Regions from separate parts of the Roseateles sp. P5_E8 genome, predicted to be linked through region 3. Evidence: predicted binding sites of a transcription regulator. Region 3 holds the regulator's gene; each other region holds the start of a gene.
What was found. Region 3 encodes FNR, which switches genes on or off when oxygen is low (the NO sensors DNR and NnrR bind a similar motif). Its sites were predicted from a motif close to TTGATNNNNATCAA; they were not measured.

Region 1 (4,321 bases), on a different contig from region 3:
GGCTGAACGTGGACACGACTTCCGAGAAGATGCCGAACACCGGCAGCACCAGGATGTAGACCTCGGGGTGGCCCCAGATCCAGATCAGGTTCACGTAGAGCATGGCGTTGCCGCCGAGGTCGTTGGTGAAGAAGTTGGTGCCCAGGTAGCGGTCGGCCGTCAGCAGCGCGAGCGTGGCGGCCAGCACGGGGAAGGTCGCGACGATGAGCACGTTGGTGCACAGCGAGGTCCAGGTGAAGACGGGCATCTTCATCATGGTCATGCCAGGCGCGCGCATCTTGATGATGGTGGCGATCAGGTTGATGCCCGAGAGCGTCGTGCCCACCCCCGCGATCTGTAGTGACCACAGGTAGTAGTCCACTCCCACATCCGGGCTCGCCAGGATGCCCGACAGCGGCGGGTAGGCCAGCCAGCCGGTCTTGGCGAACTCGCCGATGAACAGCGAGATCATGACCAGCACGGCGCCGCCGGCCGTCATCCAGAAACTGAAGTTGTTCAGGAAGGGAAAGGCCACGTCGCGCGCGCCGATCTGCAGCGGCACGACGTAGTTCATGAAGCCGGTCACGAAGGGCATCGCGACGAAGAAGATCATGATGACGCCGTGCGCCGTGAAGACCTGGTCGTAATGGTGCGGCGGCAGGAAGCCGGCGCTCTCGCCAAAGGCCATGGCCTGGTGGGCACGCATCATCAGCGCGTCCGCGAAGCCGCGCAGCAGCATCACGATGCCCAGGATCATGTACATGATCCCGATCTTCTTGTGGTCGATGCTGGTGATCCACTCGGTCCACAGATGGCCCCAGAGCTTGAACCTGGTGATCAGTGCGAACACCATCGCGCCGCCCAACGCGACGGCGAGGAAGGTGGCGATGAGGATGGGCTCGTGCAGGGGCAGCGAGTCCCAGCCCAGCCGGCCGAGGACGGGGTGAAGCTGGTCAGCAGCCTGGTGCTGGGCGACAACGGAATTGGACATCGGTCGGACTCAGTTCTTCGGCGCGTTGGTGGCGTTGCCAGCGCCGGCTTCGATCTCGATGGGCAGGCCCAGCGGATTGGTCGGCGTGCACAGTGCGGCGACGACATAGCGCTCGCGCTTGTTGCCCTCGGCATCGCGCCAGCTGCTGCGCATGGTGCTCGCCACGCCGCCCTTGCCGGCGCCACCGGCGGCGTCGATGGCCATCATCTGGCTGGAGCACATCTTCTTGCCGTCGACGCAGCGGTCGACGATGGCGCTCCACAGGCCGGGCTCCACGCTGGCGAAGCGCTGGATGGGCTCCTTGGCGCTGGGCTGCTCCAGCTTCATGTAGTCGGCGCGCGTGAGCGTGTTGCCACCGGCCTTGTTGCTCGCGACCCAGCGCGCGAAGTCTTCATTGCTGAGGCCGTGGAACTTGAAGCGCATGTCCGAGAAGCCGGCGCCGCTGTAATGGGCCGACAGGCCGTCGTAGATGCCGGCCTTGTTGATGACCGCGTGCAGTTGCGTCTCCATGCCCGGCATCGTGTAGATCATGCCGGCCAGCGCAGGCACGTAGAAGGTGTTCATCACCGTCGTCGACGTGAAGCGGAAGTGGATAGGCCTGTCCACCGGCGCGGCCAGCTCGTTGATGGTGGCGATGCCCTGCTCGGGGTAGATGAACAGCCACTTCCAGTCCATGGAGACGGCATAGACCTCCATCGGCTTCACGTCGGCAGCCAGCGGTTTGCCTTCGGCGATGCGGTCCAGCGGGCGGAAGGGGTCCAGCTTGTGGGTGCTGATCCAGGTGATCGCGCCCAGCGCGATGATGATCAGCAGCGGTGCGCCCCAGATGACCAGTTCCAGGCGGGTGGAGTGGTCCCAGTCCGGTTCATAGGTGGCCTCGGTGTTGGACTGGCGGTAGCGGTACGCAAAGAACAGCGTCAACGCGATCACCGGCACGATGATCAGCAGCATGAGCAGCGTCGACGTGACAATCAGCTGCGCCTGCTGCTGCGCGATGTCGCCGTGAGGCTTCATCACGATCCAATCGCAGCCAGACAAAGCGAAGCTGGCTGACAAGACCAGGGCGCTGTTGAGGAGAGACTTGTTGGGGTACATCCTGAGGCTGCGCGCAAGGGTTAACGATCTTGCACGCTGCGACGGAATGTAAGTTGATTGAGGCAAATCAACGAGTGGACATTTTGTCCTAGGCAAAGACGGAGACAGGCCCTAAATGGCAATGAGCAGTACCTTACCTACACCCCAGTCCGGCCCGCTGGCCAAGCGCACCGATGAAGACCTGGCACCCGGCGACATCGCGGTCGGCGTCATCATCGGCCGGGCGTCCGAGTATTTCGATTTCTTCGTCTTCGGCATCGCCTCGGTGCTGGTCTTCCCGCAGGTGTTCTTCCCCTTCGCGGACCGCCTGACCGGCACGCTCTACGCCTTCCTGGTCTTCGCGCTGGCCTTCGTCGTCCGCCCGGTCGGCACGCTGATCGGCATGGAGATCCAGCGCCGCTTCGGCCGCTCGGCCAAGCTGACCACCGCCCTCTTCCTGCTCGGCTGCTCCACCGTCGCCATGGGCCTGCTGCCGGGCTTTGCGGAAGCTGGCAGCACGGCCATCGTGCTGCTGGCGCTGTGCCGCGTCGGCCAGGGCCTGGCGCTGGGCGGCTCCTGGGACGGCCTGCCCTCGCTGCTGGCCTTGAACGCCCCGCCGGACCGCCGCGGCTGGTACGCCATGCTGGGCCAGCTCGGTGCGCCGCTGGGCTTCTTCATCGCCTCGGGCGTGTTCCTCTACGTGTTCAGCAGCCTCGACAGCAAGGACTTCCTGTCCTGGGGCTGGCGCTTCCCCTTCTTCACGGCCTTCGCGATCAACGTCGTCGCGCTGTTCGCCCGCCTGCGCCTGGTCGTCACGCACGAGTACGAGAAGCGCATGGAGGAGCATGAGCTGGACCCGGCGCCGCTGCGCGAACTGCTGCCGGCCCAGGGCCACCACATCGTCATCGGCGCCTTCGTGGCCCTGGCCAGCTACGCCCTCTTCCACCTGGTGACGGTGTTCCCGCTGTCCTGGGTCGCGCTGTCCGATGAAGAAGGCATTGAGGGCTTCATGAAGATGGAGTTGCTGGGCGCCGCCTTCGCCGCTGCCGCCATGCCCATGTCCGGCCTGATCGCCGACAAGGTAGGCCGGCGCAACTTCCTGGGCACGCTGGCCATCGCCATCGGCGTGTTCGCGCTGTTCGCGCCGCTGATGCTGGGCGGCGGCAAGCCGGGCCAGGCGGCCTTCATCCTCATCGGCTTCGTGCTGCTGGGCCTGTCCTATGGCCAGTCGGCGGGCTCGGTGACGTCCAACTTCCTGCCGCACTTCCGCTACACCGGTGCGGCACTCACGGCCGACATGGCCTGGCTGCTGGGTGCGGCCTTCGCGCCCGTCACCGCGCTGTACCTGTCGTCGCGCTTCGGGCTGATGTCGCTCAGCGTCTACCTGCTGTCCGGCGTCGTCTGCACGCTGCTGGCGCTGCGGGTGAACAAGCGGCTGCGGGCAGCGGCGGTGGTGCACGACTGAAGCCGCACGGCTCCCAGCAAGGCGGGCTGCGGCCCGCCTTTGTTTTGCCCCAACAGTTTCCACAATGGATAAGCTTCAGTACACTTAGCCAGATCGGAAACTGACGAGGCAAGCATGGCCCTGACGCTGCACTACCACCCGCTGTCCTCCTACTGCTGGAAGGTCTTGATCGCGCTGTACGAGAACGGCTCGCCCTTCGAGGCCTGCATGGTCAACCTCGGCGACCCGGCCGCACGCGCCGCCTATGCCGCGCTGTGGCCCACGGCCAAGATCCCGCTGCTGGTCGACGGCGAACGCGTGGTGCCCGAGACGTCGATACAGATCGAGTACCTGGACCGCCACCACCCCGGCGCGCTGCGGCTGCTGCCCGAGGATGCAGAGGCACAGTTGGAAGTACGCCTCTGGGACCGCGTCTTCGACCTGCATGTGATGACCCCCATGCAGCGCTTCATCGCCCAGCAGCTGCGCCCCGAGGCCGAGCGCGATGCAGCCACGCTGGCGCAGACCGTCAACGACCTTGGCATGGCCTATGACCTCATCGAAAGCCGCCTGGGCAGCCGGACCTGGGCGGCCGGCGAAGCCTTCAGCATGGCCGATTGCGCGGCGGCGCCGGCGCTGTTTTACGCGGCAATAGTGCGACCCTTCTCGCCTGAGCACACCCGACTCAGCGCCTACTTCGAGCGCCTGCTCGCCCGCCCGTCGGTGTGGCGCTGCATCGTCGAGGCCCGCCCGGTCTTCCAGTACTACCCGCTGCGCCATGCCCTCCCCGCTCGCTTCCTCGGCTGAGGGGCTGAACCAGCTCTTTGCCGCGC
Region 2 (10,235 bases), on a different contig from region 3:
ATGCCTTCGTCGGCCAGCAGCGCCTTGGCGGCCATGGCCAGCTGCACCTCGGAACCGGTGGCGATGATGACCGCCTCGGCCTTGCTCTTGCCCTTGGCGCTGACGGGGTCGAACAGCACGTAGGCGCCCTTGGCGATCTCGTCGACGTTGGTCTTGGGCGAGTAGGCGAGGTTCTGGCGCGACAGGGCCAGCAGGCTGGGGCGCTGCGCGTTGCCGATGGCCATGGTCCAGGCGACGACCGTCTCGGTCGTGTCGGCGGGGCGCCAGACGTCCAGGCCGGGGATCAGGCGCAGCGACGCGACATGCTCGACGGACTGGTGCGTCGGGCCGTCTTCACCCAGGCCGATGGAGTCGTGCGTCATCACGTGGATGACGCGCGTCTTCATCAGCGCGGCCATGCGGATGGCGTTGCGGCTGTAGTCGCTGAACGTGAGGAAGGTGCCGCCGTAGGGAATGAAGCCGCCGTGCAGCGCCACGCCGTTCATGATGGCCGCCATGCCGAACTCGCGAACGCCGTAATTGATATGGCGGCCGTTGTTGGGCGTACCGTCCGCGGCGATGCGCAGCGCCGGCGTGGACGACGTGTTGGTCAGATTGGAGCCGGTCAGGTCGGCGCTGCCGCCCAGCAACTCGGGCAGGTTCAGCGTGAAGGCTTCCAGTGCCAGCTGGCTGGCCTTGCGGCTGGCCACGGTCTGCGCCTCGGCGTGGGCCTTGACGACGGCGTCCACGGCGACCTGCGCGAAGTTGGCGGGCAGCACGCCGGCCATGCGGCGCTGGAACTCGGCGGCCAGCTCGGGGTGGGCCTTGGCGTAGGCGTCGAAGCGCTTGTCCCACTCGGCCTCAATCTTGTCGCCGCGCGCCTTGGCGTCCCAGGCGGCATAGACCTCGGCGGGCACGGCGAAGGGCTCGTGCTCCCAGCCCAGAGCCGCGCGGGTCAGCTTGATTTCTTCGGCACCCAGCGGTTCGCCGTGGGCCTTGCTCGTGTTGGCGCGGTTGGGCGAGCCCTTGCCGATGGCCGTCTTGGCGATGATGAACGTGGGCTTGTCCTTGCTCTCCTTGGCCTTGCCGATGGCGTCGTCCAGGGCGTCCACGTCATGGCCGTCCACCGGGCCGATGACGTGCCAGCCATAGGCCTGGAAGCGCTTGGCCGTGTCGTCGGCGAACCAGGGCGCAACCTGGCCGTCGATGCTGATGCCGTTGTCGTCGTAGATGGCGATCAGCTTGTTCAGCTTCCACGCGCCAGCCAGCGAGGCCGCCTCGTGGCTGATGCCTTCCATCAGGCAGCCGTCGCCCAGGAAGGCGTAGGTGTGGTGGTCGACGATCTCGTGGCCTTCGCGGTTGAAGTCGCGCGCCAGCAGCTTCTCGGCCAGCGCCAGGCCGACGGCGTTGGTCACGCCCTGGCCCAGCGGGCCGGTGGTCGTCTCGATGCCGGGGGTGATGCCCACTTCGGGGTGGCCCGGCGTCTTGCTGTGCATTTGGCGGAAGTTGCGCAGCTCRYTSATCGGCAGGTCRTAGCCSGTSAGGTGCAGCAGCGCGTAGWCCAGCATGGAGSCGTGGCCGTTGSWCAGCACGAAGCGGTCGCGGTYGGCCCASWGCGGGTTGSSCGGGTTGTGSYGCAGGTGSYGGCCCCACAGYGCSACGGCSATSTCGGCCATGCCCATGGGCGCGCCGGGGTGACCGGAGTTGGCCGCCTGCACCGCGTCCATCGCGAGTGCGCGGATCGCGTTGGCCATCAGGGTGGGGGAGGCGGTCGATGCAGTCATGGCCGAGGCTTTCTTGGGATGGAGCAAAACCAGGGATTCTACGGAGCGACTCTTTCAAGTCTTGATCTGGCGCAAGGTCGGCGCGTCGTCGGCGCGCGACGCTTGGCGGCATGTCAGCCTTGACCATGCCGCTCGCCGTTCGGGTCATCCGCGCCGAGCACGACGCCCTTGCGGCCATGCTGCGCACCGTGCCGCTGCTGCTGGCCGCGCAGCAGCGCGCCCAAGATCTCGGTGGTGGGCCGCCGGACTTCGGCGCGCTGCGGGCCATGCTCTTTTATGTCGACGAATTTCCAGAACGCTTGCATCACAAAAAGGAAAGCGAGCTGTTGTTCCCGAAGCTGCGCGCGCTGGCGCCGGCGCTGCGCGAGACGCTGGACGACCTGGAGGTCGACCACGCCCAGGGCGAACGCGCCATCCGCGAGCTGCAGCACAGTCTGCTGGCCTGGGAGCAGATGGGCGAGGCGCGGCGGGAGAAGTTCGAGCAGCAGCTCAAGGTCTATTCGGTGCGCTACCTGCGCCACATGAAGCGCGAGGAAGTCGAGATCCTGCCGCGCGCGGTGCAGCTCCTGAGCGCCGACGACTGGGCCGACCTCGACGAGGCCTTCGGCAGCCACCAGGACCCGCTCGCACCCCGCGCGGGGCAGTCGGTGGACGAGGCCTATGCGCCGCTGCGGCAGCGCATCCTGGCGGCGCTGCCGGCGCCGTTCGGCTGGGGGCCGGCGTTGGGGGTTTAGGCCTCGGCGCCGGGCGCCTCGAGTGCGCGGATGATGAAGCGAAAGCCCACGTCGTCGCGGCGCACGCTGCGTTCGACGCGGTCGACGGCGGCCGAGCGGGTCCGCCCGATGTCGCTGCGGAAGGAGCCGCCGCGCAGTGCGTGCCAGCCTGTTTGCGCGCCGGGTTGGCCTTCGGGATCGACCCAGGCCTCGGCGGTGCGCTGCGAGTCGACCAGCAGATCGCGGCAAAGCTCGGCCACGTTGCCGTGCATCTGGAAGAAGCCCCAGGCGTTGGGCGCGAGGCCGGCCACCGGCAGCGGGGACGTACCGCCCGCGTTCACCTGCTGCGGCCCGACCTCGTCGCCGAAAGCCCAGGCCGTGCGCGTGCCGGCCCGGCAGGCGGCCTCCCATTCGGCTTCGCTGGGCAGCGAAACCTCGCAGCCCGGCAACTGTTGGGCCAGCAGCCCCAGGAAGTCCTCGACATCCATCGCGTTGATGCCGGTGATGGGCATCGTGTCGTCCTGTTGCGGCCGCGTCGTCTCCATCACGGCGCACCACAGCGCCAGCGAACAGGCGGTGTTGGCCATCCAGAACCCCCGGCTCAAGCTCACCGTGTGCAGCTCGCCCTCCTCAGACGGTCCCTTGGGCGAGCCCATGGCGAGCTTGCCCGGCGGCACCCAGCGCAGGCGCTGCTCGATCCGGCCGAGGTGCAAGGCGGCGTGCACGCCCTGACGTTCATCCGAACCGAAGCTGAGGCTCATCGGACCCGTGGCGCTCAGCGTCTGCGTCGCGCAGGCCCAGCCGCGGGGGATGTGCCAGTCGGCCGCCGAATGGCTGCGTACCGTTTCCAGCCATACGTCCGTGCCGGCGAGCAGCGGCGGCGCGAGCAGCGCCAGGCTGTCGCCCGTGCGCACGTCCTGCGCCCAGTCGGGCCGCTTGAGCACCCGCAGCACCGGCAGGCCGAACTGGCTCAGCAGGTCGAACGCCGCCACCTGGGACAGATGCGGCCGCAGCTCCTGCAGCAGGAATTGCGTCTGATCGGCCGGCGCGCCGCGCTCCGCCCAGGCGCGCAGCTGCTCCGTCAGCCGGCTGGCGCGCAGCATGCCCCAGAGGGCATACGAGATCACGCGGTCGCGCAGTGCAGCGCCTTCGCGGGACAGCGCCACGCGCACCAGCTCCAGCTCGCCCGAGTTCACCGCCTCCACCAGCGCGCGTTCGTTCTCCAGGCGGGCCTCCTGGGGCGGCTCCAGGCCCGACGTGGGCGCCTGGGGCTCGGCCACGGCCAGCGCGGCGGCCTCCACGGCACCCACCGCTTCGGGCGGGGCGACCGCAGCGGGCGTGGCGGGCACCACCGGCGGCGAGACCGCATCGGGCGGCGGCACGGCTGACGAAGTCGGCGCCGGCGCCGGTTCAGGCGCCGCGTCCAGGCCCGTGAACACCATCAGCGCGCCCAGCTGTGCGCCCTTCAGCTCGGCCTTCTCGTGCAGCTCGCCCACGCGCGCCAGCAGTTCCAGCAGGTCGAAGCCGGAGCGGTTGTTCATCGCCGCCTCGCACAGGTCGGGCAGGCGCAGCAGCACGATCTGGTGCTGCAGGCGCACGGGCGAATCCACGCCGCGCACCTGTCCCTGCAGTGCCAGGCGCAGGCCCGCCACGTCGCGGAACAGGGCGTCCGTGCGCCACTGCGACAGCGTGATGAGATATTGCGCGCCGTGCAGCCGCAGATAGCGGTACAGCGCCGGCGCAAACAGCTGCAGCGCGCAGACGATGGCCAGCCACTCGCGGCGGCGCGGCGTCTTGGCGTCGCCAGCGCCGAGGGCCTCGGCCAGGGCCAGCAGCGAGGTCATGCGGTGCAGCTTGCGCGGCACGCCCGGGGTGATGGCGGTGACGAGCGTCGCCAGGTCGTTGGCCTGGCCCGAGGCGTCGGCGAACCAGGCCGGCCATTTGTCGGCCAGGAAGTCGCGCGCCGCCGCCCCGGTCGGCCTGGGCAGCCGCACCGGCAGGTGCACCAGCTTCTCCAGGTACTCCGCGCCGGTGATGGGCGTCAGCCCCTCGCGGCCTTGCAGCGCGTAGTCGCGGTAGCGGTGGGCAATGCCGCGCTCGATGACCTCCTCGTCCAGCGCCAGCACGAAGGCGCAGCCCTCCACCTCCAGGAACAGCTTGATCGCCTCCAGCACCTCGACGGCCTTGTCGGGCAGGCAGCGGTCGAGGTCGTCGACAAGGAAGACGAGATTGAGCTGGAAGTCGCTCTCCGCTGGCAGCTCACCCGTGCCCAGCCAGCCCAGGCTGGCGCGCAGCCGCCAACTCAGGCGCGGCCACCAGCCCAGGCCGCGGTACTTGAGGCGCTGGCGGTGCAGGGCCAGTGCCTTGGGGTTGCGGCCGGTGACGGCCTTCAGGTGCTCCAGGAAGTCGTAGTACAGGCTGTGCAGCGCGTCGGCCGGCAGGGCGAGGCGGCGGGCCTGCTGCATGGCTTCGCGGCGCTGGCCCCAGCGGGCCCAGGCCGAGGGTGGGGCCTTGCCGGCTTCGGCCTTCAGCTCGGGCAGCTTGAGCACCACGCCCTGCGTCGCCAGCGCCGTCTGCAGCAGCTCGCGGCCGCCGTGCTGGTAGACGGTCTGGGCCAGGTCGCCCAGCAGCACGAGGCGGTCGGACAGGCGCTCGTTGCGGCGGATGTCGGCGCCCAGGCTGTCCTCCAGCGCCTTGCGCAAACACTGCTGAGCCACGCGCAGCAGCGGCACCAGCAGGTGCTCCTCGCGCTCGTAGCGCCAGGCGTTGAAGGGCACGACGACGTTGAGCGACTGTTCGCTTTCGCCACGCGGCAGCGCCTCGGCCACGGTCTGCAGCAGCCGGCTTTTTCCGGCGCCCCATTCGCCAAAGACGCCCACGACCAGGGCCGGCTCGGTGCTGCTGCCGGCGCCCGGCTGCAGGCTGGCCGTCAGCTCGGCGACGATGCGCTTGGCGAGCGCGGCGTGCCCGAAAGCGAGCGTTTGGGTGTGCGGCGGCATGGCGCCGATGCTAGGGCAACGCTGAACAAGTCCCTCACGCGCAGCGCATCCCTGCTTTGGGCGGCCTGCGGCGTTGCAAATCCTCGCCATAGCCCGCTATGGCTGCGGTTTGCGCCTTGCAGCCCATCCCAAACCAGGGCGCGCTGCATCGCGGGGACTTATTCAACGTCGCCTATGCCGCGCCCGGGTGGTGTCAGACCGTCTTTGTCCGCTCGGCTGAAGACGTCACCAGCGTCAGCCGCCCCGTGGCCGCCCAGTCGTCCAGGCGGCGGCGGGCGTCGTCGCGCAGTTCAGTCTCGTTGGCCGCGTTGGCTTCAAGCAGGCCTATCCAGGCGTTGCGGCCCACGTCCTTGGCTTCGTAGAGGGCAGCGTCGGCGAGGTCGATGGCGTTGTGCCAGTCCAGCGCGGCCGGCAGGCGCGTGCACAGCGGGAAGGCGCTGAAGCCGACCGAGCAGCTCAGCGACAACCGGTAGCCGCCGTCCAGCTCGAAGGGCTGGGCCGCAATGGCCTGGCGGGCGCGCTCGGCCAGTTCGGCGGCGCGGCTGCGCGGCGTGCCGCGGGCGACGATGAGGAACTCCTCGCCACCCCAGCGCACGAGGTAGTCGGACGAGCGGAACACCTGCTCCAGCCGGCCGCGCATCTGCGTCAGCACCGCGTCGCCGGCCATGTGGCCGTGGGCGTCGTTGATGCGCTTGAAGTGGTCCATGTCGATGATGAAGAACAGCAAGTCCTGCTCGCTGCCGCCGGCCACGGGCGCGCTGGAGCCATTGGCCATGGCTTCGTAGTGGCGCACGGCCAGCGCCGCGTCGGCGGGCAGCTGGCGGTCCAGGAAGCGGCGGTTGCGCAGGCCGGTCAGCGGGTCGGTCAGGCTGGCTTCCTCCAGCTCGATGGACTTGGCCGTCAGCGCGGCCGTGGCGGCCTCCAGCGCCTCGGTGCGCTCCTGCACGCGCGCCTCCAGCACGCGGTGGCGGCGCAGCAGCCAGCTGGTGCGCACGCGCACGATGCCGGCCACGACGCCGATGACCGCGACCACGGCCAGCATCTGGGCCCAGAGCGTCTGCCACCAGGCGGCGCGCACATCCACTTCGATCAGCAGCTCGTTGGGGCCCCAGGCGCCGTCGCGGTTGCTGCCCTGCACGTGCAGCTTGTAGTGGCCGGGCGAGAGGTTGGTGTAGGTGGCGGTGCGGCCCAGCGTGCCGTCCACCCAGCCGTCGTCCAGGCCTTGCAGCCGGTAGCGATAGCGGTTGCGGCCGGGCTGGCTGTAGTCCAGCGACGCGAAGGCCAGGCTGAAGGCGTTCTCGCCGGGCGCCAGCACCAGCTTGGCGTCGCCGGGCGGCAGCGGCCGCTCCTCGCCGTCCACGCGCAGCTCCGAGATGACCAGCGGCGGCTTGTACGACCACGGCGAGAAGCGCTCGGGGTCGATGACCAGAAGGCCGCGCGCGCCGCCGAACAGCATGCGGCCGTCGTCGAGCTGGGCATACGCGCGGAACCAGCCGGTGCCCAGGTCGGCGCCATCGGCCGCGCCCAGCTCGCGGCGCTCGCCGCTGCGCGGGTCGTACATATTGCGCTGCGACCAGATGCGGCCCTGCTTGTCGAACAGCAGGTTGGCGCCAAAGGCCCCGCCCACGTCCGACGCGGCCACAGCCTCGAAGCGCGCCTGGCTGCCGTGGCTTTCCACCAAGCGGTGCAGGCCGGTGCCGGTGTCCACCCACAGGCGGCCGGCCTGGTCCACCGACATGCCCAGCACGGTCTGGCCGGTCAGGCCCTTGGGCTCGATCCACTCGGCCACGGGTTCTTCGTCATCAGGCTTGGCGACGCGGAACAGCCCCGCGGCGCCGCCGGCCCAAAGGCTGCCGTCGGGCAGGCGGGCGAAGGCGTTGACCTCGCCGGTGCCGCCTACCAGGCCGGCCGTCGGGATGGCGCGCATCTGCGGCCGCCCAGGCGACCAGCGCATCAGGCCGTCCAGCGTGGCGATCCACAGCGCACCGTCCTCGCCAGCGTAAAAGCGCCGCGGCACGGCATTGCCGCTGCGCAGCGTCTCCTTCCAGCGGCCCTGCTCGTCAAAGCGCAGCAGCTGCGTGTCGACAGCCACCCAGACGGAGCCGTCCTGCGTCTGCCCGAGGGCGTTGACGCGCCCGGCCGGCAGGCCGCCGACGCCCGGTGCGATGAGGGCGATGGGCTGGAGCTGGCGGTCGCGCCGCTCGATGCCGCCGGCCAGCGTGCCCATCCAGACCTCGCCGTTCTTCAGCTGCAGGATGCTGCGCACGTCCAGCGCGGTCGTGCCGGCGCCGTCGCGCACCATGCTCAGGCCTGGCAGCGATGGCACATGGCGCATCAGGCCGCCGCCGTAGCTGCCGGCCCAGATGGTGCCGGAGGGGTCGCGCATCAGCGCGCGCACGTCGCTGCGCGGGCCGGTGGCGGCACCGCCGCCGCTGCCGGTGGCGGGCAGGCGTTCGATCAGGCTGCCGTCGGTGGCGCGCCGGCGCGACAGGCCCGACGAGTCGCCAAACCAGAGTTCGTCGGCATCCGGCTGGGCCATGGCCATGACGGGCCAGACGCTGGCCTTGCCGTCCGCCTGGGCGCCGGCGCTGAAGGGCAGCGGCTGGCCGGTGGTGGCCAGCGCGCGCAGCTGGCCCTGGGCGGTGCCGGCAATGATGCGGCCGTCCAGCGTCTCGGCCAGCAGCGTGATGAGTTGGTCGCCCAGGCCGACGTCCAGCGTCTCGATGGGGCCGTCGGGCGCCTTGCGGGCCAGGCCGCGCCAGGTGCCTATCCACAGCGTGCCCTGGCGGTCCACCAGCAGCGTCTGCACGCGCGGGTCGGGCAGGCCGTCTTCCTTGCCACGGTGGTGGGTGAAGCGTTCGCCCTTGACGTCGAAGCGGTCCAGGCCGCCGCTGCCGCCTATCCACAGCGTGCCGTCCCTCTCCAGCGCCAGCGTGCGCACGGTGTTGGCGGCGGGGGCGGTCTCGTCGGCGGAATTGCCGTCGCGCGCCCAGCGCGCCCAGCGGCCGGTGGCCAGGTCCAGTCGCACCAGGCCGCTGTTGCCGGCGGCCACCCACATCCAGCCGCGCGGGTCGGGCAGCATGGCGCGCACGAACTGCTCGGGCAGCAGCTGGCCGTCGGGCGCGGCGAGCGCGTAGTGCTTGAAGGTGTAGCCGTCAAAGCGCAGCAGACCCTCGGGCGAACCGGCCCAGAGCAGGCCGCGCGCGTCCTGCGCCAGCGCGGAGACGACGTTGTCCCGCACGGCACCCGGCTCACCGATGGGCTCGAAGCGCGGCACGACGGCGGCCGCGCCTTGCGTCAGCCCCAGCCCCGTTGCCGCGACGATCAGCAGGGCTGCCCAACCCCTCTTTGTGAAAACCCTCATGCGGCGGATTCTCATGCAGCGGCAAGGGTGGTCAGGCCGGGTCTTGCCCTCAGTCGACGTGAATCGTTCCTGATCTCAGCTCGCCAAGGGCTTGGCGATGGCGTCGATGCGCTCAATGACTTCCGACGTGAGTTTGGGCGTGACGGCCAGCGCGGCGAGGTTGTGTTGCAGCTGCTCCAGCTTGCTGGCGCCCAGGATGACCGTGGACACGCGCGGGTTGCGATTGATCCAGGCGATGGCCAGCTGGGCCGTGTCGCAGCCCAGCTCGGCGGCAATCTCCGCCAGCTTGCCGACAGCATCGTTCTTGGCCTTGTCCTGCAGTTGCTCGCGCATCCAGGCCATGTTGTCCAGCGCGCCGCGGCTGCCGGCGGGGATGCCGTTGCGGTATTTGCCGGTCAGCAGGCCCGAAGCCAGCGGGCTCCAGGTCGTCAGGCCCAGGCCGATCTCGTCGTACAGCCGCGCAAACTCCTGCTCGACCTTGCGGCGGTGGAAGAGGTGGTACTGCGGCTGCTCCACGACCGGCTTGTGCAGGTGGTGACGCTCGGCGATCTCCCAGGCGGCGCGGATGTCCCCGGCGCTCCACTCGCTGGTGCCCCAGTAAAGCGCCTTGCCCTGGCGAATGATGTCGCTCATGGCCCAGACGGTTTCCTCGATGGGCGTGTTGGGGTCGGCGCGGTGGCAGTAGATGAGGTCCAGGTGGTCCAGCTGGAAGCGCTTCAGCGACGCATCCACGGCCTGCATCAGGTATTTGCGGTTCAGCGTGTCCTTGCGGTTGACCGTCACGCCGTCCCGCGCCAGGCCCCAGAAGAACTTGCTGGAGACGATGTAGTCCAGCCGGTTCCAGCCCAGCGCCTTGAAGGCCTGGCCCATGACGACCTCGCTCTCGCCCTGGGCATAGACCTCGGCGTTGTCGAAGAAGTTGATGCCGGCGTCAAACGCCGCGGCCAGCATCTCGGTGGCGGCCTTGGTGTCGACCTGGTTGTGATACGTGACCCAGGAGCCGAGCGAGAGTTCGGACACCTGGAGGCCGGCGCGGCCGAGACGGCGGTATTGCATGGGGGAGTCCTGCTGGTGAGGAAAGGGCGGCAGCTTAAAGGCGGCTTGCTGCCCGGGTATCGTTAGGGACATGAACTTAGCTGTCATCGGCGCAGGCCCCGCCGGCCTCGCGCTCGCCCTGCTGGCCGCCGAGCGCCTGCCGGCCGCCCAGATCCATCTCTTCGACACCCGCCCGCTGGACCGCGACGTCAGCGGCGACGCGCGCACGCTGGCGCTCAACCTCGGCAGCATCCGGCTGCTGCAGCGCCTGGCCGCCTGGCGGCCGGAGGTGGCCCAGGCCATCCAGACCGTGCACGTCAGCCAGGCGCCGCCGTCGCCCATCTCGGGCGAGGTGCGCATC
Region 3 (11,536 bases):
TGTGGGCGGCAAGTACAGCGACGACTGGCATCGCATCCACCTGACCAACCCGCGCGACCTGGTGCCGGAGTCCAACATGCCGGCTTATCCCTGGCTGGTCACCGCGCCGGTGGACGCCGCCGGGCTACCCGCGCGGTTGAGCGCACTGCGCACGCTGGGCGCACCCTACAGCGACGCCGAGGTGCAGGGCGCCGCCCAGGCTGCCGCCGGCAAGACCGAGCTGGAAGCGCTGGTGGCCTATCTGCAGGTGCTGGGCACTGCAGGCGCATCAGCAGCATCGGCAAAAGAGGCCTCGAATGGACATCAATGAACTCCGCGTGGCCGTGACCCTGGTGTCGCTGGCCGTCTTCATCGGCATCGTCGTCTGGGCCTGGCGTGGCCACTTCGATGCCGCCGCACAACTGCCTCTTGAAGGGGGCGACCAATGAGCGACTTCTTCAACCAGGGCTGGTCGATCTTTGTCGCTGCGTCCACGGTGCTGGGCCTGGCGGCCTGCATCGCGCTGCTCATCATCGCCAGCCGCCGCCAGCCTTCGGCGGCAGACAACACAACCGGCCATGTCTGGGACGAGGACCTGCGCGAGCTGAACAACCCGCTGCCGCTGTGGTGGATGGGCCTGTTCGTGCTGACGGTGGTGTTCTCCGGTATCTATCTGGCGCTCTACCCGGGGCTGGGTAGCGTGACCGGCACGCTGGGTTGGACCAGCATCAACGAGCACACGGCCGAGGTCGCCCAGGCGCGCGCCGCGATGGCGCCGGTGTACGCCGCCTTCACGGGCCAGTCGCCCGAGCAACTCGCCAAGGACCCCAAGGCCCATGCCATCGGCGAGCGCCTGTTCGCCAACAACTGTGCCCAATGCCACGGCTCGGACGCCAAGGGCTCCAAGGGCTTCCCCAACCTGACCGACAAGGACTGGCTGTGGGGCGGCAGCTTCGAGACCATCACCCAGACCATCACGCAGGGCCGCGAAGGCAACATGCCCGTGATGGCCGCCGCCGTGGGCACGAGCGAGGACGTGCGCAACGTCGCCCACTACGTGTTGTCGCTGTCGGACAGCCCGCACAACCCGCTGTACGCACAGCTCGGCAAGCCGAAGTTCACCGCCTGCGCGGCCTGCCACGGCTTTGGCGGCAAGGGCAACCCGGCGCTGGGTGCGCCGAATCTTTCCGACAAGGTCTGGCTGCACGGCTGGGGCGAGGACGCCGTCGTCGCCATGATCAACAACGGCAAGCACAACCAGATGCCGGCGCATGGCGAGCGGCTGACGCCCGAGCAGATCCGCGTGCTGGCCGCCTACGTATTGAGCCTCTCGCAGTGAAGAAGCTATGAACGGCTCCCGCACGCCCGCTCATCCCGCCGCAATGCCGCCACTCGGCGTTGCAAATGCTCGCCGTAGCAGCGGCTACGCCTGCGCTTTGCGCCTTGATTGGCGCCACCGCAGCGGTCTGCTCGGCCGCGCGGAAACCGTACATAGCTTCTGATGGCCGATTCCGAAGCCGTCATCCGGCTCTACAAGTCCGAAGACAAGATCCACCCCCGCTCGGTGGACGGCTTCTTTGCGCGCTGGCGCTGGGCGCTGGTCGCCCTGACCCAGCTCGTCTTCTACGGCCTGCCCTGGCTGACCTGGGGCGACCGCCCGGCCGTGCTCTTTGACCTCGCGTCGCGGCGCTTCTACGTCTTCGGCCTGGTGCTCTACCCGCAGGACTTCGTCTACCTGACGGCCCTGCTGCTGATCTCGGCCTATGCGCTGTTTCTGTTCACGGCCGTTGCGGGCCGGGTGTGGTGCGGCTATGCCTGCCCGCAGACGGTCTACACCGAGATCTTCGTGCGCATCGAGCATTGGTTCGAGGGCGACCGCAATGCGCGGCTCAAGCTCGACAAGGCCGGTTGGTCCTGGAACAAGCTGTGGCGCAAGGGCGGCAAGCAGGTCGCGTGGATCGCGCTGGCGCTGTTCACGGGCCTGAGCTTTGTCGGCTACTTCACGCCCATCCGCGAGCTGATGACGCTGTCGCTCGGCGGCTGGGAGGCCTTCTGGGTGCTGTTCTACGGCTTTGCCACCTATGGCAACGCCGGCTATATGCGTGAGCAGGTCTGCAAGTACATGTGCCCTTACGCGCGCTTCCAGAGCGCGATGTTCGACCGCGACACCCTCATCGTCACCTACGACCCGGCCCGGGGCGAACCGCGTGGCCGCAACGCCGAGCGCAGCAAGAAGGGCGAGGCGCGCAGCACGACCGTCGGTGACTGCATTGACTGCCACCTGTGCGTGCAGGTCTGCCCCACCGGCATCGACATCCGCAAGGGCCTGCAGTACGAGTGCATCAGCTGCGCGGCCTGCATCGACGTCTGCGACGGCGTCATGGACAAGATGGGCACGCCGCGCGGCCTTATCCGCTACGACACCGAGAACGGCATGGCCGGGCAGCTCACGCGCGCCCAGCGCTGGCGCCGCATCTTCCGCCCGCGCGTGCTCATCTACGGCAGCTTGCTGCTGGCGCTGAGCACGGCCGTGCTGTGGAGCCTGCTGAGCCGCCACGACTTCCGTGTCGACATCGTGCGCGACCGCGCCACGCTGGCCCGCCAGGTGGAGGACGGCTGGATAGAGAACCTCTACCGCCTGCAGCTGATGAACGCCACCGAGGCGCCGCAGCAGCTGAGCGTCGAGGCCGATGGCCTGCCTGGCCTGCAGCTCAGCCGCGCCACCACGGTGACGCTGGGCCCGGCCGAGGCGCGCTGGGTGACCGTCGCACTGCGCCTGCCGCCAGCGGCCGCCAGCCAGCTCAAGCCCGGCGCCCAGCCCATGCGCTGGGTCGTGCGCAGCGCGGCTGGCGACAGCGTCGCCGAGAAGTCCACGTTCGTCGTGCCGCGCTGAAGCGGCGGGAGATTCGAGATGCCCACTGTTCAAACGACTTCATCTGCCTGGCACGAACCCATGGTCTGGCTCGTCGTCGCCGGCCCGGTGTCGGTCATCCTGGCCAGCATCGTCACCGTGACGCTGTGCATCCTCCACCCCGACCCGCCGCTGGTGACGCGGGCGACCGACGCCGCGCCCGCGCAGGCGGCGCGCAACCATGCCGCCACCGGCGTCGTGCCGGGAGCCCAGCGGTGATTGACGCGCCGTCACGCGTCGCGCGCTATGCGATGGCGGTGGCCTGGTCGTCCTTCCTGTCGGCCGGCGTGCTGGAGGCCCTCGTCTTCGCCGTCATCGACCCGCACGATCTGCGCTGGTTCGGCGCGGCGCCGGTGGACTTGTCCGCCCAGGCGGTCTATACGGTCAGCTTCTTGATCTTCTGGGCTGTTGTGGCGCTGGGTGCCAGCATCGCGCTGCTGCTTGTCAGCTTGCCGGCGGACGAGCCGGGGTCGCAACGTCGCTCGCCGGGCTGGCCACGCTGACCACGCGCGCATTCCTGTCATGGGTCCAGTAGGCCCAGGCCCAGTCCATCAGCACGACGAAACGGTTGCGGAAGCCGATCAGGAAGTACACGTGGGCGAACAGCCAGAACAGCCAGGCCGGATAGCCTGAAAAACGCAGCGCCCCCGCCGGCGTGCCCAGGTCCACGACGGCGCTGTGCCTGCCGATGGTGGCGAGGTTGCCGTAGTCCGCATAGCGGAAGGCCTGCGTCGCCTCGCCGCGCAGCTGGCGCTTGATGTTGGCGGCGGCGCAGCGGCCCATCTGCTTGGCGCCGGGTGACACGCCCGGCACGGCGCGCGGCTCCTGGCCCGGCGCATGGCTTTGCGCGGCGGCCAGGTCGCCGATGACCTGGATGTGCGGCTGGCCCTTCAGGCTCAGGTCGGGCTCGACGACGACGCGGCCGGCGCGGTCCAGCGTGCAGCCGGTGGCTTCGGCCAACGCCCGGCCCAGCGGCGACGCGGCCACACCCGCGGCCCAGACGATGCAGCGGCTGTGCAGGCGCTCCGGGCCGGCGGCGGTGCTGATGTCCAGCCCCTCGGCGTCGATGCCGGTGACGCGGGCGCCCAGCCGCACGTCCACGCCCAGCGCCGTCAACTGCTCGCGGGCGCGCTCGCTCAAGGCCTCGGGCATGGCCTGCAGCACGCGCGGGCCGCCTTCCACGAGCAAGACCCTGGCCTGGCGCGGGTCGATGCGACGGAACTCGCCGGGCAGCGTGTGGCGTGCGATCTCGGCAAAGGTGCCGGCCAGCTCCACGCCGGTCGGGCCTGCGCCGACGACGACGAACTGCATCAGCGCCAGGCGCCGAGCCGGATCGTCCTCGCGCTCGGCCGCCTCGAAGGCCATCAGCACGCGGCGGCGGATCTCGAAGGCGTCGTCCAGCGTCTTCAGCCCCGGCGCATGAGGCGCCCAGTCGTCGCGGCCGAAGTAGCTGTGCGTGGCGCCGGCGGCGACGATGAGGTGGTCCCAGCGCAGCAGGGCGCCGTCCTTCAGCGTGACTGTCTGCGTCTGCGGGGCGATGGCGACAACCTCGCCCAGCAGCGTCGTCACATTGGGCTGGCGGCGGAACAGGTGCCGGATGGGCGCCGCGATGGACGGCGCCGACAGGCCGGCGGTCGCCACCTGATACAGCAGCGGCTGGAACAGGTGGTGGTTGGTCTTGTCGACGACAGTGATGTCGACGTCGGCCGAGCGCAGGGCCCGCGCCGCCTCCAGGCCGCCGAAACCGCAGCCGATGATGAGCACTTGTGGACGCATGGAACTCATCGTACGCCCGGTTTTGTGCGCTGCAACATGGTGCGGTTTTCAGATAGCGGCAGGGCCGTTTCATCGTGATGCAAAGCCAGAGAGCGCTGCCGGCGTTGGCGCACGTTCGGGTCCTAGCATGCGGCGCCCACGATGCCCGCGCACGCCCTGGACTCCGCCCTCACCGCCACCACCTCCACCGAGCCCACGTCCCCCACCGACTCGGCCCGGCAGCGCCTGCGCGGCCTGTCCTTCCACCAATGCCTGCTGGCCGCCTTCCTGCTGATCACCGCGGTGCTCGGCGGCGCCGCGGCCCAGGCGATGTTTGCGTTGGAGCATGTCGCGCTGCAGGGCCGCCAGGCCTCACAGGACGCGGCGGCGCTGACGGCCCAAGGCCAGCGTCTGGCCGAGCGCACCGTGGCCATGGAGCGCAGCGCGCGCCAGTTCCTGGTGCTGGACGACGCCGGCCTGCGCGACCGCTATCAGGCGGCCTGGGTGGACGCCAAGTCCACGCAGTCGGTGCTGATCGAACTGATGACCGATGCGGCCGCCAGACAGCTGTTTGCCGACTGGGCGGCGCAGGCCGACGCGGCCTGGCGCGTGCTGCAGAACCCCGGCCTCGCCCGCAACCGTGCCGCCGCGCTGAAGCAGCTGACGCCGGTCTTCGCCCACCTGCATCGCCTCAACGACGCGCTGGCCGAGCACAGCCAGCAGGCCATGGACCGCCGCAGCGACGCCGTGCTGGCCGAGCTGGAGCAGCAGCGCCGCCTCATCAGCGCGCTGGTGCTGGGCGCCATCGCATTGGCCGGCGTGCTCGCGCTGGGCTTCGGCCACTGGCTGCTGCGGCCGCTTTCTCATGTCGAAGCGGCCATCAACCGGCTCGGCGACAACCGCTTCGACGAGCCCGTCGTCGTGCGCGGCCCGGCCGACCTGCGGCGCCTGGGCCGCCAGCTCGAATGGCTGCGCCAGCGGCTGGCGACGCTGGAGTCCGACAAGACCCGCTTCGTACGCCACATCTCGCATGAGCTGAAGACACCCATGGCCTCCATCCGCGAGGGCGCGGCGCTGCTGCGCGAGGGCGTGGCCGGTCCGCTGACGGCCGACCAGACCGAGATCGTGCGCATCCTCGGCGACAACAGCGCGGCGCTGCAGGGCCAGATCGAGGACTTGCTGCGCTACCAGACGCTGGCGTCGGACTCGCAGCAGTTGCAGCGCCGGCCGGTTGACCTGGGCGCGCTGCTGGCGCGTGTCGTCGATGACCAGCGGCTGCTGTGGCAGGCCAGGGGGCTGAGCGTGCACGTGGATGCCGAGCCGTGTACGACGGTCGCCGATGGTGAGAAGCTCGGTGTCGTGCTGGCCAATCTGCTCGTCAACGCGGTGCGCTTCAGCCCACCCGGCGGCGTCATCTCGCTGGCGCTTGCGCAGGCCGATGGCAAGGTTCGCATCGACTGCATCGACGCCGGCCCCGGCGTGGCGGCCGAGGACGCCGAGCGCATCTTCGACCCCTTCTACCAAGGCCGGAACCAGGCGCCCGGCGCCCGCCGCGGCAACGGCATCGGCCTGTCCATCGTGCGCGAGATCGTGCAGGCGCATGGCGGTACATGCCGCCTGCTGCCGAGCGAGCGCGGCGCCCATTTCCGCATCGAGATACCTCATTGCCATGACGCGACGACTGTTTGAACTCTGCTTGCTACTGATGCTGGCGGCCTGCCAGACACCCCCACCCGCGCCCGCGCCGCCACCGCCCGCGCCGGTCTGCCCGGAACCGCCTCCACCGCCGCCCGAGATCGCAGAGCTGAAGGCCGTGCTGACCACGGCTGAGGAATTGCGCAAGGCTTTGGCGCTGAGCCAGGGCCGCAGCAGCGCCGACCTGGCCCAGGCCGCCGCGCAGGTCGACGTCATCGCCAGCGACGCGCAGGCCGCCGAGCCGCTCAAGCCGCTGGCCACGCTGCTTTCTGCACGCCTGGCCGAGCAACGCCGCCTGCAGGACAGCGTCGACAAGCTGACCCAGCAGCTGCGCGACAGTCAGCGCCGCAACGAGCAGCTCAACGAAAAGCTCGAAGCCCTCAAGGCCATCGAGCAAACGCTGCCCGCCAAGCGCTGAGGAGTTCCGCATGACGACTCAAGCCACCATCCTCCTCGTCGACGACGACGCCGACCTGCTGCGCCTGATGACGATGCGCCTCACCGCCGCCGGCCACGCCGTGCAGGCCGTGGCCAGCGCCGAGGCAGCGCTGGCACACCTCGCCGTGCGCCTGCCATCCCTCGTCATCACCGACGTGCGCCTGCCCGGGCTGGACGGCCTGCAGCTCTTCGACGAGGTGCGCAGCCGCCATCCGTCGCTGCCGGTCATCCTGCTCACCGCCCACGGCAGCATTCCCGATGCCGTCGAGGCGACGACCCGCGGCGCGCATGCCTACCTGACCAAGCCCTTCGACGGCAAGGAGCTACTGGCCAAGATCGCCCAGGCGCTGCGCGTGAACGCACCCAGCCCCGCGCCGGCGGGCGGCGGCGACAGCAGCTGGCGCCGCGAGATTATCAGCCGCAGCCCGCGCATGGCCGAGGTGCTGGCCGAGGCACGGCTGGTGGCTGCCACCGACGCGAGCGTGCTGATCTGCGGCGACAGCGGCACCGGCAAGGAGCTGCTGGCCCGCGCCCTGCACAACGCCAGCCCGCGCGCGGCCAAGCCCTTCATTGCGGTGAACTGCGGCGCCATTCCAGAGGCACTGCTGGAGTCCGAACTCTTCGGCCACGTGAAGGGCGCCTTCACCGGCGCGCAGGGCCACCGCCAGGGGCTGATCCCGGCGGCGCACGGCGGCACGGTGTTCCTCGACGAGATCGGCGACATGCCGCTGGCCCTGCAGGTCAAGCTGCTGCGCGTGCTGCAGGAGCGCGTCGTGCGCCCCGTGGGCAGCAACGAGGCGGTGGCGGTGGACGTGCGCGTGCTGTCCGCCACCCACCGCGACCTGGACCTGGCGATGGCCGAGGGCCAGTTTCGCCCCGACCTCTACTACCGGCTCAACGTCGTCAAGCTCGTGCTGCCGCCGCTGTCCGAGCGCCGGGAGGACATCGCGCTGCTGGCCCAGCATTTTTTGCAGACGCTGGCCGAACGCCACCGCAAACCGGTCAAGGGCTTCGCGCCCGACGCGCTGGAGGCGTTGGTCACGGCGCCCTGGCCAGGCAACGCGCGCCAGCTCTACAACGTCGTCGAGCAGGTCTGCGTGCTGGCCACGGCGCCGTTGGTGCCGCTGGCCCAGGTGCAGCGCGCGCTGCAGATGCCCTCGGCCGAGGTGCTGAACTACCAGCACGCCAAGCAGCGCTTCGAGCGCGACTACCTCAACCAGCTGCTCAAGCTCACGTCCGGCCACGTCGCCGAGGCCGCGCGGCTGGCCGACCGCAACCGCACGGAGTTCTACCGGCTGATGCAGAAGCACGGCCTCGATCCGCAGCTGTTCCGCACTGATCCCCTAGGTGCCACGTCGGATTTCAGCGACAAGAAGTTGTCAGACGAATCAAGCACTTAGGACGAGAGCGCATGAACTCGTCGCCGCATGACGACAAGAACCGGGTTCGCGCAGGTCGCGACTCGGCCTTCCGATCGCGTTTGTTGAGCTAAGTCATTGATCTGCCGAAGAAATCCTGAGCTGGCACACCCCTTGCGCTAAGCCTGTTCGTGGTGCCACCCGGCATCGCGTTTGATTCAAGCATCTTCAGGAGATCTGCATGCAAACCACCACCCTCGTCCGTCTGCTGTCCGCCGCCCTGATGGCCTCGGCCGCCACCGCTTCCTTCGCTGCCGATCCGGCTCCCGCTGTGGCCCCGGCCGAGCAAGTGGCTCAGGCGCAGACCGCCGGCGATGCGACCGTCACGACCCAGGCCGCTGCGGCTCTGTCGCAGGACAAGGATCTGCAGGCCCTGCCGCTGACCGTCAGCAGCACCGCCGCTGGCGTCGTCGTGGTGAAGGGCTCGGCGCCCAGCGCCGAATTGGCCCAGAAGGCCATCAAGGTCGTCCAGGCCGTGCCCGGCGTGAAGGAAGTGCGTAACGAGATCAAGGTCGGCTAAGGCGACGCCGAATAAGTCCCCGCGATGCAGCGCGCCCTGGTTTGGGATGGGCTGCAAGGCGCAAACCGCAGCCATAGCTCGGCTATGGCGAGGATTTGCAACGCAGCAGGCCGCCCAAAGCAGGGATGCGCTGCGCGCGAGGGACTTGTTCAGCGTTGCCCAAGCCCCACCGCCTTCGATCTCAGGCCCCGCGCGCCCCCGCGGGGCCTTCTTGCGTCTGGCTTCAGCAACGACTGTTGTTGACCAGCGCCTGCAGCCCGGGCTGGTTGAGGATGCGCAACTGCCGCTGCTTCACCTCCATCAACCCCTCGTCCTGGAACTTGGAGAAGGTGCGGCTGACGGTCTCCAGCTTCAGCCCGAGATAGCTGCCGATCTCCTCGCGCGTCATGCGCAGCACCAGGCTCGACGCCGAGAAGCCGCGTGCCTGCAGACGCTGCGTCAAGTTCAGCAGGAAGGCGGCCAGCCTTTCCTCGGCGCGCATATTGCCGAGCAGCAGCATGACGCCGTGGTCGCGCACGATCTCGCGGCTCATGATCTTGTGGAAGGAGTGCTGCAGCGCGGTGAATTCGCGCGACAGCTCTTCCAGCTGGCCGTAGGGAATGACGCAGACGGACGAGTCCTCCAGCGCGACGGCGTCGCAGTGGTGGCGGTCGCTGCTGATGCCGTCCAGGCCGAGCAGCTCGCCGGCCATCTGGAAGCCCGTGACCTGATCGCGGCCGTCCTCGCTGCCGACGCAGGTCTTGAAGAAGCCGGTACGCACCGCGTACAGCGCCTCGAAGCGCTCGCCGTTGCGGAACAGGTGCCCGCCACGCGGCACCGTGCGGCGCTTGTCGACCAGCCCTTCCAACTGATCCAGCTCCTTGGCATTCATGCCCACCGGCAGGCAGAGTTCGCGCAGATTGCAGCTGGCGCAGGCGACCTTCAGCGGCTCGATGGCGGGCGCGGCGGCCATGTCGGAGTTGGTCGGCATGGTCATCGCGCGAGGCAGGGGGGTCAGCATGGGTTGGATTCTTTGCCAGAAGACCCGCGCGGCCCTTGACCTGGATCAAAGCCCGCCCGTGCCTGTCTCGGCACAGTGACGGCATGGCTGCTGTAACCGACCGCCCCCTCGACGCCGACCTGCTGCGCCGCCACGACGTGGCCGGGCCGCGCTACACCTCCTACCCGACGGCGGACCGCTTCGTCGAGGCCCACCAGGGTGCCCAGCACCTGCAGGCGCTGCGCCAGCGCGGCACGGCCCAGCCGCTGTCGGTCTATGTGCACATCCCGTTCTGCGAGCAGCTCTGCTACTACTGCGCCTGCAACAAGATCATCACCAAGCACCACGAGCGCGCCGCACCCTATCTGGACGCGCTGGCCGTGGAGATGGAGCTGGTGGCCGAGGCCTTGGGTGGCCCGGCACCGGTGTCGCAACTGCACCTGGGCGGCGGCTCGCCGACCTTTTTGTCCGACACCGAGCTGACCGCGCTGATGGACCTGCTGCGCCGGCGCTTCAAGCTGCTGCCCGGCGCCGAGCTGTCCATCGAGGTGGACCCGCGCACGGTGGACCAGCAACGTCTGGCCCATCTGCGCCAGCTCGGCTTCAACCGCCTGTCCTTCGGCGTGCAGGACTTCGACGCCGCCGTGCAGAAGGCCGTGCACCGCGTGCAGCCGCTGGAGCAGGTCGCACAGCTGATGAGCCAGGRCCGCGAGCTGGGCTTTGCGTCCACCAACGTCGACCTCATCTACGGCTTGCCGCTGCAGACGCCGGCCAGCTTTGCCCGCACCATCGAGCAGGTCGCCGAGCTGCGCCCAGACCGCATCGCGATGTATGCCTACGCCCACCTGCCGCAGCGCTTCAAGCCGCAGCGCCGCATCGTTGCCGAGCTGCTGCCGCCGGCCGGTGACAAGCTGGCCATGCTGTCCGGCGCCATCAGCGCGCTGCTGGGCGAGGGCTATGCCTACATCGGCATGGACCACTTCGCGCTGCCCGACGACCCGCTGGCCGTCGCCAAGCGGCAAGGTCTGCTGCACCGCGGTTTCCAGGGCTACTCGACGCAGCCGGACTGCGACCTCGTCGGCCTGGGCGTCTCGGCCATCAGCCGCGTGGGTGCCACCTACGCGCAGAATGCCAAGACGCTGGAGGAGTACGAAGACGCGCTGCACCAGCGCCAGCTGCCCGTGCAGCGTGGCCTAGCGCTGACCCGCGACGACCTGCTGCGCCGCGCCGTCATCATGGCGCTGATGTGCCAGGGGCGCGTGGAGTTCGAGCCCATCGCGGCGTCCTACCTCGTCGACGTGCCGGCCTACTTTGCGCCCGAGCTGGCGCGGCTGACGCAACTGGCGGGGCAGGGCCTGGTGGTGATCGAGCCGGGCGCCATCCAGGTCACGCCGCTGGGCTGGTACTTCGTGCGCGCCGTGGCGCTGGTGTTCGACCGCTACCTGCAAGCCGACGCCAGCCGCGAGCGCTTCTCGAAAATCATTTGATGGCTTTGGATGCCGCACTCATCGCGTCCGCCACGCTGATGGGCCTGGCCGGCATGCCGCATTGCGCGGCCATGTGCAGCGCGCCCTGTGCGCTGGCCGGTGGCAAGCAGCCTGCCAGGCTGCTGGTCGGGCGGCTGCTGGGCTACACGGCCGGTGGTGCGGTGGCGGCCGCGTCGGCCGAAGCGCTGGCGCGGGCGGCCCAGAGCGTGACGCTGCTGCAACCAGCCTGGGCGCTGCTGCAGGCGGCGCTGCTGCTGTTCGGCCTGACGCTGCTCGCGCGCGGCCGGGTGCCGCTCTGGCTGGGCGCCGTCCGCTGGCGCCCGCAACCCCGCCACGCCTTTGCCACCGGCATCG

Region 1: cyoA (ubiquinol oxidase subunit II) is a predicted target of FNR. The motif match lies at 2,123-2,136, and genes of this name have one in related genera.
Region 2: ACXRVZ_RS17115 (hemerythrin domain-containing protein) is a predicted target of FNR. The motif match lies at 1,825-1,838, and genes of this name have one in related genera.

The regions. Positions count from the first base shown of each region.
Region 1 is NZ_JBGCUM010000036.1:31,378-35,698, forward strand. It holds gene cyoB (cytochrome o ubiquinol oxidase subunit I) at 1-970, opposite strand, end outside; gene cyoA (ubiquinol oxidase subunit II) at 980-2,065, opposite strand; gene ACXRVZ_RS19040 (MFS transporter) at 2,187-3,509, shown strand; gene ACXRVZ_RS19045 (glutathione S-transferase family protein) at 3,624-4,295, shown strand; gene ACXRVZ_RS19050 (ArsR/SmtB family transcription factor) at 4,267-4,321, shown strand, end outside.
Region 2 is NZ_JBGCUM010000029.1:37,749-47,983, reverse strand. It holds gene tkt (transketolase) at 1-1,763, opposite strand, end outside; gene ACXRVZ_RS17115 (hemerythrin domain-containing protein) at 1,874-2,497, shown strand; gene ACXRVZ_RS17110 (P-loop NTPase fold protein) at 2,494-5,475, opposite strand; gene ACXRVZ_RS17105 (diguanylate cyclase) at 5,669-8,839, opposite strand; gene ACXRVZ_RS17100 (potassium channel beta subunit family protein) at 8,915-9,895, opposite strand; gene ACXRVZ_RS17095 (FAD-dependent monooxygenase) at 9,966-10,235, shown strand, end outside.
Region 3 is NZ_JBGCUM010000030.1:59,435-70,970, forward strand. It holds gene ccoO (cytochrome-c oxidase, cbb3-type subunit II) at 1-310, shown strand, start outside; gene ACXRVZ_RS17535 (cbb3-type cytochrome oxidase subunit 3) at 297-428, shown strand; gene ccoP (cytochrome-c oxidase, cbb3-type subunit III) at 425-1,318, shown strand; gene ccoG (cytochrome c oxidase accessory protein CcoG) at 1,481-2,872, shown strand; gene ACXRVZ_RS17550 (hypothetical protein) at 2,891-3,109, shown strand; gene ACXRVZ_RS17555 (hypothetical protein) at 3,106-3,393, shown strand; gene ACXRVZ_RS17560 (NAD(P)/FAD-dependent oxidoreductase) at 3,335-4,675, opposite strand; gene ACXRVZ_RS17565 (sensor histidine kinase) at 4,808-6,334, shown strand; gene ACXRVZ_RS17570 (hypothetical protein) at 6,315-6,758, shown strand; gene ACXRVZ_RS17575 (sigma 54-interacting transcriptional regulator) at 6,769-8,178, shown strand; gene ACXRVZ_RS17580 (BON domain-containing protein) at 8,378-8,716, shown strand; gene fnr (fumarate/nitrate reduction transcriptional regulator Fnr) at 8,940-9,668, opposite strand; gene hemN (oxygen-independent coproporphyrinogen III oxidase) at 9,800-11,182, shown strand; gene ACXRVZ_RS17595 (urease accessory protein UreH domain-containing protein) at 11,182-11,536, shown strand, end outside.